3 regions of the Streptomyces sp. NPDC087428 genome follow, and region 3 is predicted to be linked to each of the others. Evidence: riboswitches for the same ligand, from Rfam matches in the RefSeq annotation. Region 3 holds a riboswitch; each other region holds the start of a gene.
What was found. A riboswitch is a leader RNA that binds a small molecule or an ion and turns the genes downstream of it on or off. The one in region 3 is predicted to bind cobalamin.

Region 1: it holds a riboswitch for cobalamin, as region 3 does, so the genes downstream of both, cobN (cobaltochelatase subunit CobN) here and ACIO3R_RS03835 (cobalamin biosynthesis protein) in region 3, are expected to answer to the same signal.
Region 2: it holds a riboswitch for cobalamin, as region 3 does, so the genes downstream of both, ACIO3R_RS08355 (ribonucleoside-diphosphate reductase subunit alpha) here and ACIO3R_RS03835 (cobalamin biosynthesis protein) in region 3, are expected to answer to the same signal.

Annotation. Positions count from the first base shown of each region.
Region 1 is NZ_JBIUXR010000014.1:32,292-37,292, forward strand. It holds gene cobN (cobaltochelatase subunit CobN) at 1-2,174, opposite strand, end outside; cobalamin riboswitch at 2,246-2,398, opposite strand; gene cobG (precorrin-3B synthase) at 2,446-3,765, shown strand; gene ACIO3R_RS28140 (precorrin-8X methylmutase) at 3,879-4,505, shown strand; gene ACIO3R_RS28145 (precorrin-2 C(20)-methyltransferase) at 4,508-5,001, shown strand, end outside.
Region 2 is NZ_JBIUXR010000003.1:230,244-235,244, forward strand. It holds gene mctP (monocarboxylate uptake permease MctP) at 1-812, shown strand, start outside; gene ACIO3R_RS08350 (GNAT family N-acetyltransferase) at 934-1,446, shown strand; cobalamin riboswitch at 1,499-1,636, shown strand; gene ACIO3R_RS08355 (ribonucleoside-diphosphate reductase subunit alpha) at 1,774-4,200, shown strand; gene ACIO3R_RS08360 (ribonucleotide-diphosphate reductase subunit beta) at 4,200-5,001, shown strand, end outside.
Region 3 is NZ_JBIUXR010000002.1:26,388-31,388, forward strand. It holds gene ACIO3R_RS03815 (alpha/beta hydrolase) at 1-249, opposite strand, end outside; gene ACIO3R_RS03820 (class II aldolase/adducin family protein) at 338-1,027, opposite strand; gene ACIO3R_RS03825 (anion permease) at 1,263-2,540, shown strand; gene ACIO3R_RS03830 (hypothetical protein) at 2,553-2,786, shown strand; cobalamin riboswitch at 2,957-3,090, shown strand; gene ACIO3R_RS03835 (cobalamin biosynthesis protein) at 3,234-4,247, shown strand; gene ACIO3R_RS03840 (cobyric acid synthase) at 4,244-5,001, shown strand, end outside.

The DNA of each region.
Region 1 (5,001 bases), on a different contig from region 3:
CGTGCCTGCTCCTCGACCTCGTCGGCGGTGGTGCGGGTGGCCGCCGACTCGTCGAGGCCGAGTGCCTCGCGCAGGCCGGGCAGGGACGTGGTGCCACCCCAGATCTGGCGGGCGCGCAGGATCGCCAGGACGAGGTTGACGCGGGCGGCGCCGCCGGGCGCGCCGCCCAGGACGTGCAGGCCGTCGCGGATCTGCGCGTCCTTGATCTCACAGAGCCAGCCGTCGAGATGCATGATGAACTCGTCGAAGCCCTCGTCCTGCGGGCGGTCTTCGAGCCCCAGGTCGTGGTCGAGCTTCGCGGCCTGGATCAGGGTCCAGATCTGGGCCCTGATCGCCGGGAGCTTCGCCGGGTCCATCGCCGCGATCTGGGCGTGCTCGTCGAGGAGTTGCTCCAGCCGGGCGATGTCGCCGTAGCTCTCGGCGCGGGCCATCGGCGGTACGAGGTGGTCGACCAGGGTGGCGTGGACGCGGCGTTTGGCCTGGGTTCCCTCGCCCGGGTCGTTGACCAGGAACGGGTAGACGAGGGGGAGGTCACCGAGAGCCGCGTCGGGGCCGCACGCGGCGGACAGGCCGGCGTTCTTCCCCGGCAGCCATTCCAGGTTGCCGTGCTTGCCGAGGTGGACCATCGCGTCGGCGCCGAAGCCGTTGTCGTCGGCGGAGGCGGCGATCCAGCGGTAGGCCGCCAGGTAGTGGTGCGAGGGCGGCAGGTCGGGGTCGTGGTAGATGGCGATCGGGTTCTCACCGAAGCCGCGCGGCGGCTGGATGAGGATGAGCAGATTGCCCCGGCGCAGGGCGGCCAGCACGATGTCGCCCTCGGGGTTGCGCGAGCGGTCCAGGAACATCTCGCCCGGAGCCGGGCCCCAGTGCTGCTCGACGGCCTCGCGGAGTTCGGCCGGCAGCGTCGCGTACCAGCGGCGGTAGTCGGCCGCCGGGATACGGACCGGGTTGCGGGCCAGCTGCTCCTCCGTGAGCCACTCCTGGTCGTGGCCGCCCGCCTCGATCAGCGCGTAGATCAGCTCGTCGCCGTCGCCGGAGGCGAGGCCCGGCACCTCCTCGTCACCGAAGTCGTATCCCTCGGTGCGCAGGCGGCGCAGCAGGGCGACGGCGCTCGCGGGGGTGTCGAGCCCGACCGCGTTGCCGATCCGGGAGTGCTTGGTCGGGTACGCGGACAGGACGAGCGCGAGGCGCTTCTCGGCGTTCGGGATGTGGCGGAGCCGGGCATGGCGTACGGCGGTCCCGGCGACCCGGGCGGCGCGCTCGGGGTCGGCGACGTACGCCGGGAGGCCGTCCTCGTCGATCTCCTTGAACGAGAACGGGACGGTGATCAGGCGGCCGTCGAACTCGGGGACCGCGATCTGGCTCGCGGCGTCCAGCGGCGAGACGCCCTCGTCGTTGTCCTCCCAGTCGGTCCGCGAACTGGTGAGGCAGAGCGCCTGGAGGATGGGTACGTCGAGGCCGGTGAGGGCCCCGGCGTCCCAGGACTCGTCGTCACCGCCGGCCGACGCCTCCGCGGGCCGGGTGCCGCCCGCAGCGAGCACGGTGGTCACGATCGCGTCGGCGTCCCGCAGCGCGTCGATGAGCTCGGTCTCGGGCGTGCGCAGTGAGGCGACGAACAGCGGCAGGGCGCGGGCGCCCGTGTCCTCGACGGCACGGCACAGGGTCTCGATGAACGCGGTGTTGCCGCTCATGTGGTGGGCGCGGTAGTAGAGCACCGCGATGGTGGGGCCGTCCGTCGCACGGGGGGTGCGCTCCAGCGGGCCCCAGGAGGGCGCGGGGGCGGGCGGTTCGAAGCCGTGGCCGGTGAGCAGCACGGTGTCCGACAGGAAGCGGGCGAGCTGCTCCAGGTTGGCGGGGCCACCGTGCGCCAGGTAGGCGTGGGCCTCGGCGGCGATGCCGATGGGGACGGTGGAGGCGGCCATCAGCTGGGCGTCGGGGGCCTGTTCCCCGGTGAGGACGACGACCGGGCGTCCGGTGGCGAGGACGTGGTCGAGGCCGTCCTGCCAGGCACGGACGCCGCCGAGGAGGCGTACGACGACCAGGTCTGTGCCGTCCAGGAGCTGCGGGAGGTCCTGGAGCGGGAGCCGGGAGGGGTTCGCGTAGCGGTAGGTGACCGGGCCGTTGGCTGCCCTGGCGCTGAGCAGGTCGGTGTCGGACGTCGACAGGAGCAGGATCATGCGGCGTCTGGCCTTCCTCGGGGTATCCACGCCCCGGGCGGTGTCGGAATGGGACTCCCCTGCCCGGCCGGAGCCGGGTGGACGGGGAAGGGAGTTCCTGACTCACCCGGTCGGTGCGACCGGATTCACAGTGGCGGGACCGCGCCGGAATCGCACCGGGCTTCCTCCCCTGTCGCCGTCTGTGGCGACGACGGGCCGGACAGCCCGTCGCTAGGCATAGTAAGGGGCACCTATCAACTGGGGCTCATACGGATCTGATGAGATGGTCGGTATGCTCGCCGCCATGCCCCCACCTGCCATCTTTCCCGCGCGCACAGGAGACGCTTCTCCCCGTGCCCGTGGCGACGCCTGCCCCGGGACGCTGCGGCTGCACCGGGCGGACGACGGTGCGCTGGCCCGTATCCGGATCCCCGGCGGCGTGCTGAGCGCGGCGCAGGCCGACGTGCTGGGGGAGTTGGCGGAGCGGCTGGGCGACGGTGAGTTGCATCTCACTTCGCGCGGCAATGTGCAGCTGCGCGGCCTTGGCCCGGACTGCGGTGGCGAACTGGCCTCCGGGATGGCCGAGTCGGGGCTGCTGCCCTCCGAGCGCCACGAGCGCGTCCGCAACGTCGTGGCGTCCCCGCTCTCCGGTCTCGACGGCCGGGGTGAGCGCGACATCCGGCCGTGGCTGTCCGCGGTGGACGAGCTGCTGTGCGCGAGTGACACGGCGGCCGGCCTGTCGGGGCGGTTCCTGTTCGCGCTCGACGACGGACGCGGCGACGTGGACGCGCTGGGCGCCGACGTGACCCTGCTGGCGCGGAGCGACGGCGGGGCGACGCTGCGGGTCGGCTCCGCGCAGAGCGCGGTACGGATACCCGGCGCAGGGGCGCCGCGGGCCGCCCTGATCGCCGCGGAGGTCTTCCTCGACGCCGCGGCCGCCTCCGGTGCCTGGCGGGTGACGGATCTGCCCGGGGACGGCGAGCCGCTCCTCGACGAGGTCGTACGGCGGCTGCGGCAGGCCGGAATCAGCTCCGAGCGCACCGCAGTCCCCGCCCGCCCGGAGAAATCCGCGCCCCCTGATCCCGGCGTCGTGACCGGCCCGCACGGCACCGTCGCCCTGTCCGCCGGCGTGCCCCTGGGGCGGATCGGCGCCCACCAGTGGCAGGCGCTGACCGGCACCGCCAGGCACCGCGGGAACGGCGAACTGCGGCTGACCCCGTGGCGCGGCGTCGTCGTACCCGGGCTGGAGCGGGGGCGGGCCGCGGAGGCGCTGGACCGGCTGGGGGCCGCCGGACTGGTCATCGGGCCCCACTCCCCCTGGACCGGGGTGGGGGCCTGCATCGGGCGTCCCGGCTGCGCCAGGTCCCTGGCCGATGTGCGGGCGGAGGCCGCTGCGACCGTGGGGCCTCCCGGCGCACTGCCGGTGTACTGGTCGGGGTGCGAACGCCGCTGCGGCCATCCCCACGGCGAGTGGGTCGACGTCGTCGCCACCCCGGACGGCTACCGGGTGCGCACGGTGCGCGGCGAGGAGCGGGGCTCCCCGCTGACCGTCCCCGCCGGTCCCCCGGCACTCGCGGCCGCCGTGACGGCGGCCCGGGGCACCGTCGGCTGACACCGCCCCTCCCCGCACCGCGACACCGCGGCACCTGTACGTTCCACGCCCGGGGCCCTTCCGCCCCATGCCCCATGGCCCCTTCCCCGCCCGATGAAGAGAGCGACAGCACTGTGCACCAGTACGAGAAGGACGGACCGGCCATCTATCGCCAGTCCTTCGCCACGATCCGCGCGGAGGCGGACCTGTCCGGCCTGCCCGCCGATGTGAGCCAGGTCGCGGTCCGGATGATCCACGCCTGCGGGATGGTCGACCTCGTACGCGACCTCGCCTTCAGCCCGGACGTGGTGGCCCGTGCCCGCGCGGCGCTGCGGGCGGGCGCCCCCATCCTGTGCGACGTGGCCATGGTCGCCAGCGGTGTCACCCGTAAGCGGCTGCCCGCGGACAACGAGGTGGTGTGCACCCTGTCCGACCCGTCGGTGCCCGCGCTCGCGGCGGAACTCGGCACCACCCGCAGCGCGGCCGCCCTGGAGCTGTGGCGCGACCGGCTGGACGGTGCGGTCGTCGCCGTCGGCAACGCGCCCACCGCCCTGTTCCGGCTGCTCGAACTCATCGAGGAGGGCGCGCCGCGCCCCGCCGCCGTCATCGGGGTCCCGGTCGGCTTCATCGGCGCCGCCGAGTCCAAGGACGCCCTGGCCGCGCACCCGTCCGGCCTCGACCACCTGATCGTGCGCGGCCGGCGCGGCGGCAGCGCCATGGCGGCCGCCGCCCTCAACGCCATCGCCAGCGAGGAGGAGTAAGCGTGAGCGAGCAGCAGAGGAACGGCCGGCTGTACGGGGTCGGGCTCGGCCCCGGCGATCCGGCCCTGATGACCGTACGAGCCGTGGCCGTCATCGCCGAAGCGGATGTCGTGGCCTATCACAGCGCCCGGCACGGACGGTCCATCGCCCGGTCGATCGCGGCCGCCCACATCCGCGCCGACCACATCGAGGAGGCCCTGGTCTACCCCGTCACGACGGAGACCACGGACCACCCGGGCGGCTACCGGGGTGCGATGGAGGACTTCTACACCGAGGCGGCGGCCCGCCTGGCGGTGCACCTGGACGCGGGGCGCACGGTCGCGGTGCTCGCCGAGGGCGACCCGCTCTTCTACGGCTCGTACATGCACATGCACAAGCGCCTCGCCGACCGCTACCCCACCGAGGTGATCCCCGGCGTCACCTCGGTCAGCGCCGCGGCCGCCCGGCTCGGTACCCCGCTCGCCGAGGGCGAGGAGGTGCTGACCATCCTGCCCGG
Region 2 (5,001 bases), on a different contig from region 3:
CGATCACGGCGACGCTCTCCAGCCGCAGCCGCAACGTGATCCGCCGCAACACCACGATCCTGCCGCTGTACTCGCTGATGCTGGGCCTGCTCGCACTCCTCGGCTTCATGGCCATCGCCGCCGGGGTCAAGGTGGACAACGGCCAGCTGGCGATCCCGCAGCTCTTCGAGAACATGTTCCCCGACTGGTTCGCGGGCGTGGCGTTCGCGGCCATCGGCATCGGCGCGCTGGTCCCCGCGGCGATCATGTCGATCGCGGCGGCGAACCTGTTCACCCGGAACATCTACAAGGACTTCCTGAAGCCCGACGCGACACCCGCCCAGGAAACCAAGGTCTCCAAGCTGGTGTCGCTGCTGGTGAAGGTCGGCGCGCTCGCCTTCGTCCTCACCATGGACAAGACGGTCGCGATCAACTTCCAGCTGCTCGGCGGGATCTGGATCCTCCAGACGATGCCGGCCCTGGTCGGCGGCCTGTTCACCCGGTGGTTCCACCGCTGGGCCCTCCTCGCGGGCTGGGCGGTCGGTATGATCTACGGGACCGCCGCCGCCTACGGAGTCGCCAGCCCCACCCAGGCGCACTTTGGGGGGTCCTCCAAGGAGATCCCGGGCATCGGCGAGATCGGCTACATCGGCCTGACGGCGTTCGTGCTGAACGTCGTGGTCACCGTCGTCCTCACCTTCGTCCTGAACGCCGTGAAGGCGCCTGCCGGGGTCGACGAGACCTCGCCCGACGACTACACCGCGGACGCGGGCGACCCGGGCGTGAAGACCGAGCTCCCGCCGGCCACGGCCGGGGCGCCCGGCGGTCACTGACCCGCCCCGCCACGGGCCGCCGCACCCCCCGCACCGGGGTACGGCGGCCCGTTCGCGTACCGGGCGCGGGGGCCCGGGAATTCCCGCGACCGAGCACGCGGAGTGCGGCACACTTCCGGGCATGGACATCACCATCAGGCCGGTCGGGCCCGCCGAGCACACGGTCCTCGGCGAAATCACCGCAGAGGCCTATCTCGGGGACGGGCTGCTGGACTTCGGCGCCGACGACCCCTATCTGGTGCAGCTGCGGGACGTCGCCCGGCGGGCCGCGGAGGCCGAGGTGCTCGTCGCGGCGGACGCATCGGGGCGGGTGCTCGGCGGCGTGACGTACGCACCGCCGGGGAACCGGTGGGCGGACATCGCGGCCGCCGACGAGGCCGAGTTCCGGATGCTCGCGGTCTCCCGCGAGGCCCGTGGGGCCGGGGCGGGCGAGGCGCTCGTCCGGGCCTGTATCGAGCGCGCACGGGCCACCGCGGGGGTCACGGGGATCGCGCTGTCGACGCAGCCGGGCATGCGCGGAGCCCATAGGATCTACGGGCGCCTCGGCTTCGTACGGACCCCGGAAAGGGACTGGTATCCCATCGAGGGGCTCTCGCTGCTGACCTACCGCCTGGACCTCCTGCCGACGTCATGACGTCGCGCCGTTGAGTCGCGCGACACAACATGTGGGGGCTGCCGCATCGGGCTGCCCCCACATGTATGCTCGTGCTCGCTGTCGCCGCAGGGAAATCCGGTGCGAATCCGGAACTGTCCCGCAACGGTATGTTCGGTGCGCTTTTGCGCACCCGTGAGTCCGAGGACCTGCCGACAGCGCATCCGGCTCGACCGATCCGGATGCCCAGATGTCCGGGCCTCGTGGATGGGCCGGTGGACGCCGCACGGAGTACTGCCCCAGGGCCCGGCTCCGCCCGGCTGCCCCCGTTCCCCCGCCGGCCCAGAGCCGAGCGAGGGAGAGCACCACGTGACCATCGCGCCAGCCGATCCGGTTTCAGCGGCCGAGTCCGAAGCAGTCGAGTCCGGGACGGACCGGTCCGCGGCACCCGCGAAGGACGGACCGGGAACCGCGTTGCTGCGCACCCTCACCGACCTGACCGCGGATCTGCCCGACACCGACCCCGGACGCGTCGCCGGCGCCGCACTGCGCGGCCGCAACGCCCGGTCGGACGAGGCCGAGCTGCGCTCGCTGGCCACCGAGGCCGCCGCGGGCCTGATCTCGGAGGACCCCGCCTACTCCCGGCTCGCCGCCCGCCTCCTCACCCGCTCGATCGCGGACGAGGCGGCCGGACAGGGCGCGACGGCCTTCTCCGCGTCGGTCGCCGTCGGGCACCGCGAGGGCCTGATCGCGGACCGCACCGCCGAGTTCGTGACGCTCCACGCGGCCGCCCTCGACGCACTGGTGGGACAGGCCCTCGCCGACGGCGCCGACGACCGCTTCGGCTACTTCGGGCTGCGCACCCTGCACAGCCGCTACCTGCTGCGCCACCCGCTGACCCGCCAGGTCGTCGAGACCCCGCAGCACTTCATGCTCCGGGTCGCCGCCGGGCTCGCCGAGGACAACTCCGAGCGCGCCCTGGACGAGGTCGCCGCGCTCTACCGGCTGATGAGCCGGCTGGACTACCTGCCCTCCTCCCCCACGCTCTTCAACTCCGGCACCCGGCACCCGCAGATGTCCTCCTGCTACCTGCTGGACTCGCCGCTGGACGAGCTGGACTCGATCTACGACCGCTACCACCAGGTGGCGCGGCTGTCCAAGCACGCGGGCGGCATCGGCCTCTCGTACTCCCGCATCCGCGCCCGCGGTTCACTGATCCGGGGCACCAACGGGCACTCCAACGGCATCGTCCCGTTCCTCAAGACGCTCGACGCGTCCGTCGCCGCGGTGAACCAGGGCGGCCGGCGCAAGGGCGCCGCCGCGGTCTACCTGGAGACCTGGCACGCGGACATCGAGGAGTTCCTGGAGCTGCGCGACAACACGGGTGAGGACCAGCGGCGCACGCACAACCTCAACCTGGCGCACTGGATCCCGGACGAGTTCATGCGCCGGGTCGACACGGACGGCACCTGGTCGCTGTTCTCCCCGGCCGACGTGCCCGAGCTGGTCGACCTGTGGGGCGACGCGTTCGACGCCGCGTACCGGGCGGCCGAGGCCAAGGGCCTGGCCCGCAAGACGATGCCGGCCCGTGAGCTGTACGGCCGGATGATGCGGACGCTCGCACAGACCGGCCAGGGCTGGATGACGTTCAAGGACGCCTCCAACCGGACCGCGAACCAGACCGCCGAGCCCGGCCGCGTCGTGCACTCGTCGAACCTGTGCACGGAGATCCTCGAAGTCACCGACGACGGCGAGACGGCCGTCTGCAACCTGGGTTCGGTCAACCTCGGCGCGTTCGTCGCCGACGGCACCATCGACTGGGAACGCCTGGACGCCACCGTCCGTACCGCGGTGACCTTCCTCGACCGGGTCGTCGACATCAACTTCTACCCGACCGAGCAGGCGGGCCGCTCCAACGCCCGCTGGCGGCCGGTGGGCCTGGGCGCGATGGGTCTCCAGGACGTCTTCTTCCAGCTGCGCCTGCCGTTCGACTCCCCCGAGGCACGGGCCCTGTCGACGAAGATCTCCGAGCGGATCATGCTCGCCGCGTACGAGGCCTCCTGCGCGCTCGCCGAGCGCTCGGGCCCGCTGCCCGCCTGGTCCGAGACGCGGGCCGCCCGCGGGGTGCTGCACCCGGACCACTACGACACCGAGCTGAACTGGCCGGAGCGCTGGGACGCGCTGCGCGCCCGGGTCGCGAAGAGCGGGATGCGCAACTCGCTGCTGCTCGCCATCGCGCCGACGGCGACGATCGCCTCCATCGCGGGCGTGTACGAGTGCATCGAGCCGCAGGTCTCCAACCTCTTCAAGCGCGAGACGCTCAGCGGGGAGTTCCTCCAGGTCAACGCGTACCTGGTGGACGAGCTGAAGAGGCTCGGCGTGTGGGACGCGCGGACCCGTGAGGCGCTGCGCGAGGCGAGCGGCTCGGTGCAGGGCTTCGCGTGGATCCCCGAGGACGTACGGGCGCTGTACCGCACGGCGTGGGAGATCCCGCAGCGCGGACTGATCGACATGGCGGCGGCCCGTACGCCGTTCCTCGACCAGAGCCAGTCGCTGAACCTGTTCCTGGAGACGCCGACGATCGGCAAGCTCTCCTCGATGTACGCGTACGCCTGGAAGCAGGGGCTGAAGACGACGTACTACCTGCGCTCGCGCCCGGCGACGCGGATCGCGCGGGCCGCGTCCGGCCAGGCCGCTGCCGCCGCCCCCATTCCCGTACAGCAGGCGGCCGCGCCCGACGCCGACGCGCTCGCCTGCTCCCTCGAAAACCCCGAGTCCTGCGAGGCCTGCCAGTAATGAGCACATCCGAGAACAAGAACCTGCTCGACCCGGGCTTCGAACTGACCCTGCGGCCCATGCGCTACCCGGACTTCTACGAGCGCTACCGGGACGCGATCAAGAACACCTGGACGGTGGAGGAGGTCGACCTCCACTCCGACGTCTCCGACCTCGCCAAGCTGTCGCCGGGCGAGCAGCACATGATCGGGCGGCTCGTCGCGTTCTTCGCGACCGGTGACTCGATCGTCTCCAACAACCTCGTGCTGACGCTGTACAAGCACATCAACTCCCCCGAGGCGCGGCTGTACCTGTCGCGGCAGCTCTTCGAGGAGGCCGTGCACGTCCAGTTCTATCTGACGCTGCTCGACACCTATCTGCCCGATCCGGACGACCGGGCGGCCGCGTTCGACGCGGTCGAGGAGATCCCCTCGATCCGTGAGAAGGCGCAGTTCTGCTTCAAGTGGATGGACTCCGTCGAGAAGATGGACCAGCTGGAGACGCAGGCCGACCGGCGCCGCTTCCTGCTGAACCTGATCTGCTTCGCGGCGTGCATCGAGGGGCTGTTCTTCTACGGCGCGTTCGCGTACGTCTACTGGTTCCGCTCGCGCGGCCTGCTGCACGGTCTCGCCACGGGGACGAACTGGGTCTTCCGTGACGAGACCATGCACATGAGCTTCGCGTTCGAGGTCGTGGACACCGTCCGCAAGGAGGAGCCGGAGCTCTTCGACGACGCCCTCCAGCAGCAGGTCACCGACATGCTGAAGGAGGCCGTCGAGGCGGAGCTCCAGTTCGGCCGCGACCTGTGCGGCGAGGGGCTGC
Region 3 (5,001 bases):
GCCGACGACGGCGTGGACGTCGTGACCGACCAGCCCGTAGGTGCCGGGCCGCAGCGCGGCGAAGGACCGGGTCAGGGTGACCTGTCCCGCCGCCGTCGCGTGCACGGTGAGTCTGCGGTCGGCGGGGAAGGGACGTCCGGACGGCGCCCGGAGGGCGACGTCGCCGGCGTACCGGCCGGCCGCGACCGCTGCCGCACCGGCGCCGAGGAGGGAGGTGACGACTGCTGCCGTCGCTTTGGCCTGGCGCACGGCTTCAGTCTCCTGGGCGCTCCCGGAGTCGGCCACCGGGCGGGGGCCGTTCGATGCCGGCCCGCCGTCCGGAGGGGCGCGGGATGCGTCACGGACGGCTCTGGTCCGGCTGCCCGTACCCCTTGAGCGCCTCCCGGACGTCACTCAGCTGGTCCGGGGTGAGCAGGGCCGGGGAACGGCCGGGGACGGCGCTCGCGGCGAGCCAGAGGCGGCAGAGCCATTCGAGCTGGGCGGTGCGGTCGTACGCCTCGTCGAGGGTGGCCCCGTAGGTGACGGTTCCGTGGTTGCCGAGCAGACAGCCGGTGCGGTCCCGCAGGGCCGTCAGCATGTTCGCGGCCAGCTCGTCGGTCCCGTACCGGGCGTAGGCGGCGACCCGGACGGGGCCGCCCAGCAGCGCGGCCGCGTAATGGATCGGCGGGACCTCCGCGACCAGCGTGGAGACGGCCGTGGCGTGCACCGCGTGGGTGTGCACGACGGCGGCGGCGGCCGTGTTCCGGTAGACCGCGAGATGGAGTGGGAGTTCGCTGGTCGGGGCCAGCTCGCCGAGGACCTGGTTGCCCTCCAGATCGACGCCGACCGCGTCCTGGGGGCGGAGCCGGTCGTAGGGCACGCCGCTCGGGGTGACCAGGACGGTGCCGCCGACCCGGGCCGACACATTGCCCGAGGTCCCGACGACCAGGCCGTCGGCCGCCGTCCTGCGGGCGGTGGCGACGACCGCGTGCCAGGTCTGTTCGATGTCCTCGGCCTGTTCGACCGGGCCTCGCCGCTGATCGCTCATACGAAGATCCTTTCCACTGATGAGCGGTCCATGTTTCCGCCCGCTCCGGAAGATCGTCCGGAGCCGGATTCGGGGCCCACACCGCCCCGCGACCGTTCAGCTCTGTCGGAGCACGGCCAAGTGGAGCGGCGGGCCTCCGATTGGAGTCACCACAACGCCCTGTTCAGTTCATCTTCCGTTCACCCAGGTTGCCTACGGTCCACGTGCCACTGACGTCGAACGATTGCCTGGGTAAATGGAACACATCACGCTGCTGCTCGCGATTGTGATCGTGACAGCTCTAGTGTTCGATTTCACGAACGGTTTCCACGACACCGCCAACGCGATGGCCACGACCATCTCGACCGGCGCACTCAAACCCAAGACAGCGGTGGCGATGTCCGCCGTTCTCAACCTCGTCGGCGCGTTCCTGTCGGTGGAGGTCGCCAAGACGATCTCCGGCGGGATCATCAATGAGAACGGCCTCAGAACCGAGGTCATCTTCGCGGCGCTCGTCGGCGCCATCCTGTGGAATCTGCTGACCTGGCTGGTCGGACTCCCGTCCAGCTCCTCCCACGCCCTCTTCGGCGGTCTGATCGGCGCCGCGGTGATGTCCGCGGGCTGGTCGTCGGTCGACGGCGGCACGGTCGTCACCAAGGTGCTGCTCCCCGCGGTCGCCGCCCCGGTCGTCGCCGGTCTGGCCGCGCTGCTGGCCACCAAGCTGACGTACCGGATCGGCGGGAAGATCCGTGACGGCGCCCAGGAGAAGGCGACCGCCAAGGGCTACCGCGCCGGGCAGATCGCCTCCGCCGGGCTGGTCTCCCTCGCCCACGGCACCAACGACGCGCAGAAGACCATGGGCATCATCACGCTCGCCCTGGTCACCGGCGGGGTGCTCTCCCCCGGTTCCAACCCGCCGGTCTGGGTGATCGTCAGCGCCGGCCTGGCCATCGCGCTCGGCACCTACCTGGGCGGCTGGCGCATCATCCGCACCATGGGCAGCGGCCTCACCGAGCTCAGGCCGCCGCAGGGCTTCGCCGCCCAGACCAGCGCGGCGACGGTCATCCTGGCCTCCTCGCACCTCGGCTTCTCCCTCTCCACCACCCAGTCCTGCTCCGGCGCCGTGATGGGCGCGGGCCTCGGCCGCCGGGGCGGTGTGGTCCGCTGGTCCACCGCCACCCGGATGTTCGTCGCCTGGGGCCTGACCCTGCCGGCCGCCGGTCTGGTCGGCGCGGGGGCGGAGTTCCTCACCAAGCAGGGCACCTGGGGCGTCGTGCTCGTCGCCGTGCTGCTGGTCGCGGGCTCCGGAGCGATCTGGGTCCTGTCGCGCCGCAAGCCGGTCGGCCAGGACGACGTCGCACCCGGCGGCCAGGACGGCACTCCCGGGGACGCCGAACCCGCGGGCGTCGTCACCACCGCCATCGCGGCCGTCAGCCCGCCGCCCACCGCGGCCCAGGCGCAGCAGGACCTCAAGACCACCATCCCGGCCCCGGCCGGACCCGTAGCCGACCCGGCGCGACCCGCCACGGTGTAAGGACACATCCCCATGAACATCGACTGGGCAGCCCTCGGCACCGTCTTCGGTGTCTCTCTCGTCGCCACCGTCGCCCTGGTGGGCCTCTTCACCCTGGGCATCGTCGGCCTCTCCAAGCAGCCGGAACCGGCCGCGCGGGGCGGGCAGGCCGGCGGGTCGCTGATGCTGGCCCGCGCGGGCGCGTACGTCTGCTTCGGGCTGTGCGCGGCGGCCGTGGCCTACGGGATCTACATGATCGTCGCCTGACGGCCCAAGGACCCCCCGGGGCCCTTCCCGCTCCCGCTCATCGGGCCGGACGCACCTCGTGCGCGTCCGGCCCGATGTGGGTCTCAGCACACTGCACCGTCGCAGGTCAACGGCAGGTTGACTGACGTTCGCGGAGCGTGGTGGACTGCCGGAGCCATTACGGCGACAGCAGAGGAAGCCGGTGCGAATCCGGCGCGGTCCCGCCACTGTCACCGGGGAGCAGTCCCCCACCACCGGAAGTCACGGTCCACGCCACGTGGACCGGAAGACCGGGGGAACTGCGGATCCGGGAGCCAGGAGACTCTCGTCGCCGTCACGTCGAACCAGGGCGCGGACCCTGAGTGAGGACATATCGCCATGCCCGGCCGCCGTGCGTCCGTATCTGCGCCGCCCCTTCCACCCATTGCCCGCACGAAGGTCCTTCGAGGCGTGACGGCCGGCTGAACCGTGCGTGCCGATCGCATCTTCGCGTACGGCGCCACGGCCGGTCTGATCGGCGATCTGCTGCTCGGTGATCCCCGCCGGGGACACCCGGTCGCCGCCTTCGGGCGGGCCGCGGCAGGCGTCGAACGCCGTCTGTGGCGCGACCACCGCGGGTGGGGCGCACTGCACACCCTGGTCTGCGCCGGAGGCGCCGCGGGGGGTGCCGCGTTGGCCGCCCGCGCGCTGCGCCGCAGTCCCGCCGCGTCCGTGGCCCTGACCGCCGCCACCACCTGGTCCGTCGTCGGCGGTACGTCGCTGGGGCGCGAGGCCCGGTCCATCGGCGGCGCCCTGGCCGCCGGGGACCTCGGCCTGGCCCGTGAGCGGCTGCCCCACCTGTGCGGCCGCGACCCGCAGTCCCTGGACGGACCGCAGATCGCCCGCGCCGTGGTGGAGTCCGTCGCCGAGAACACCTCGGACGCCGTGGTCGGCGCCCTGGTCTGGGGCGCGCTGGGCGGGGTCCCCGGACTCGTCGGCTTCCGGGCCGCCAACACCCTCGACGCCATGGTCGGCCACAAGTCGCCCCGCCATCTGCGCTACGGCTGGGCCTCGGCCCGCCTCGACGACCTCGCGGGCTGGCCGGGCGCCCGGCTGACGGCGCTGCTCGCCGTGGCCGCCGGCGGACGGCCCCGGGGGGCGCTGCGGGCCTGGCGGGCGGATGCGGCCAAGCACCCGAGCCCCAACGCGGGCCCCGTGGAGGCCTCCTTCGCGGGCGCCCTCGGCGTCCGCCTGGGCGGCACCCTCGCCTACGGCGGCCGGGTCGAGCACCGCCCCGTACTCAACGGGGAGACGGGCCGGGCCGTGGAGACCGAGGACATCGAACGCGCCGTACGGCTGTCGCGCCGGATCGGTGCGCTGGCCCTCGGCATGAGCGTGGCGGCCCGCCTGGGCGTCGGCGCGGCCGCACGCCGGATCACCTCGCCGCACGGCCCGGGGCCGCACGCCCCGGGTACGCGCGCCTCAGGACGGAGACCGACATGAGCGGCGGGCTGCTGGTCGCCGGGACCACCTCGGACGCGGGCAAGAGCGTCGTCACGGCGGGCATCTGCCGCTGGCTGGTGCGCCGGGGCGTGAAGGTCGCGCCGTTCAAGGCGCAGAACATGTCCCTGAACTCCTTCGTCACCCGCGAGGGCGCCGAGATCGGCCGCGCCCAGGCCATGCAGGCCCAGGCGGCCCGGGTGGAGCCGACCGCGCTGATGAACCCGGTGCTGCTCAAACCCGGCAGCGACCGCTCCAGCCAGGTCGTCCTGATGGGGCGCGCAGTCGGCGAGATGAGCGCCCGCGGCTACCACGGCGGCAGGCAGGAAGCGCTGCTGTCCACCGTCGTGGACTGCCTGGAGCAGCTTCGGGGCACGTATGACGCGGTGATCTGCGAGGGGGCGGGCAGTCCGGCCGAGATCAATCTGCGGCGCACGGACATCGTGAACATGGGCATCGCACGGGCGGCCCGCTTCCCGGTGGTGGTCGTCGGGGACATCGACCGCGGCGGGGTCTTCGCGTCGTTCTTCGGTACGACGGCGCTGCTCGCCGCCGAGGACCAGGCGCTGATCGCCGGCTATCTGGTCAACAAGTTCCGCGGTGACGTGTCGCTGCTCGAACCCGGTCTGGACATGCTGCGCGGTCTGACCGGACGGCCGACGTACGGGGTGCTGCCGTTCGCCCACGGCCTCGGCATCGACGAGGAGGACGGGCTGCGGGTCTCGCTGCGCGGCACCGTGCGGGAGTCGGCCGTCGC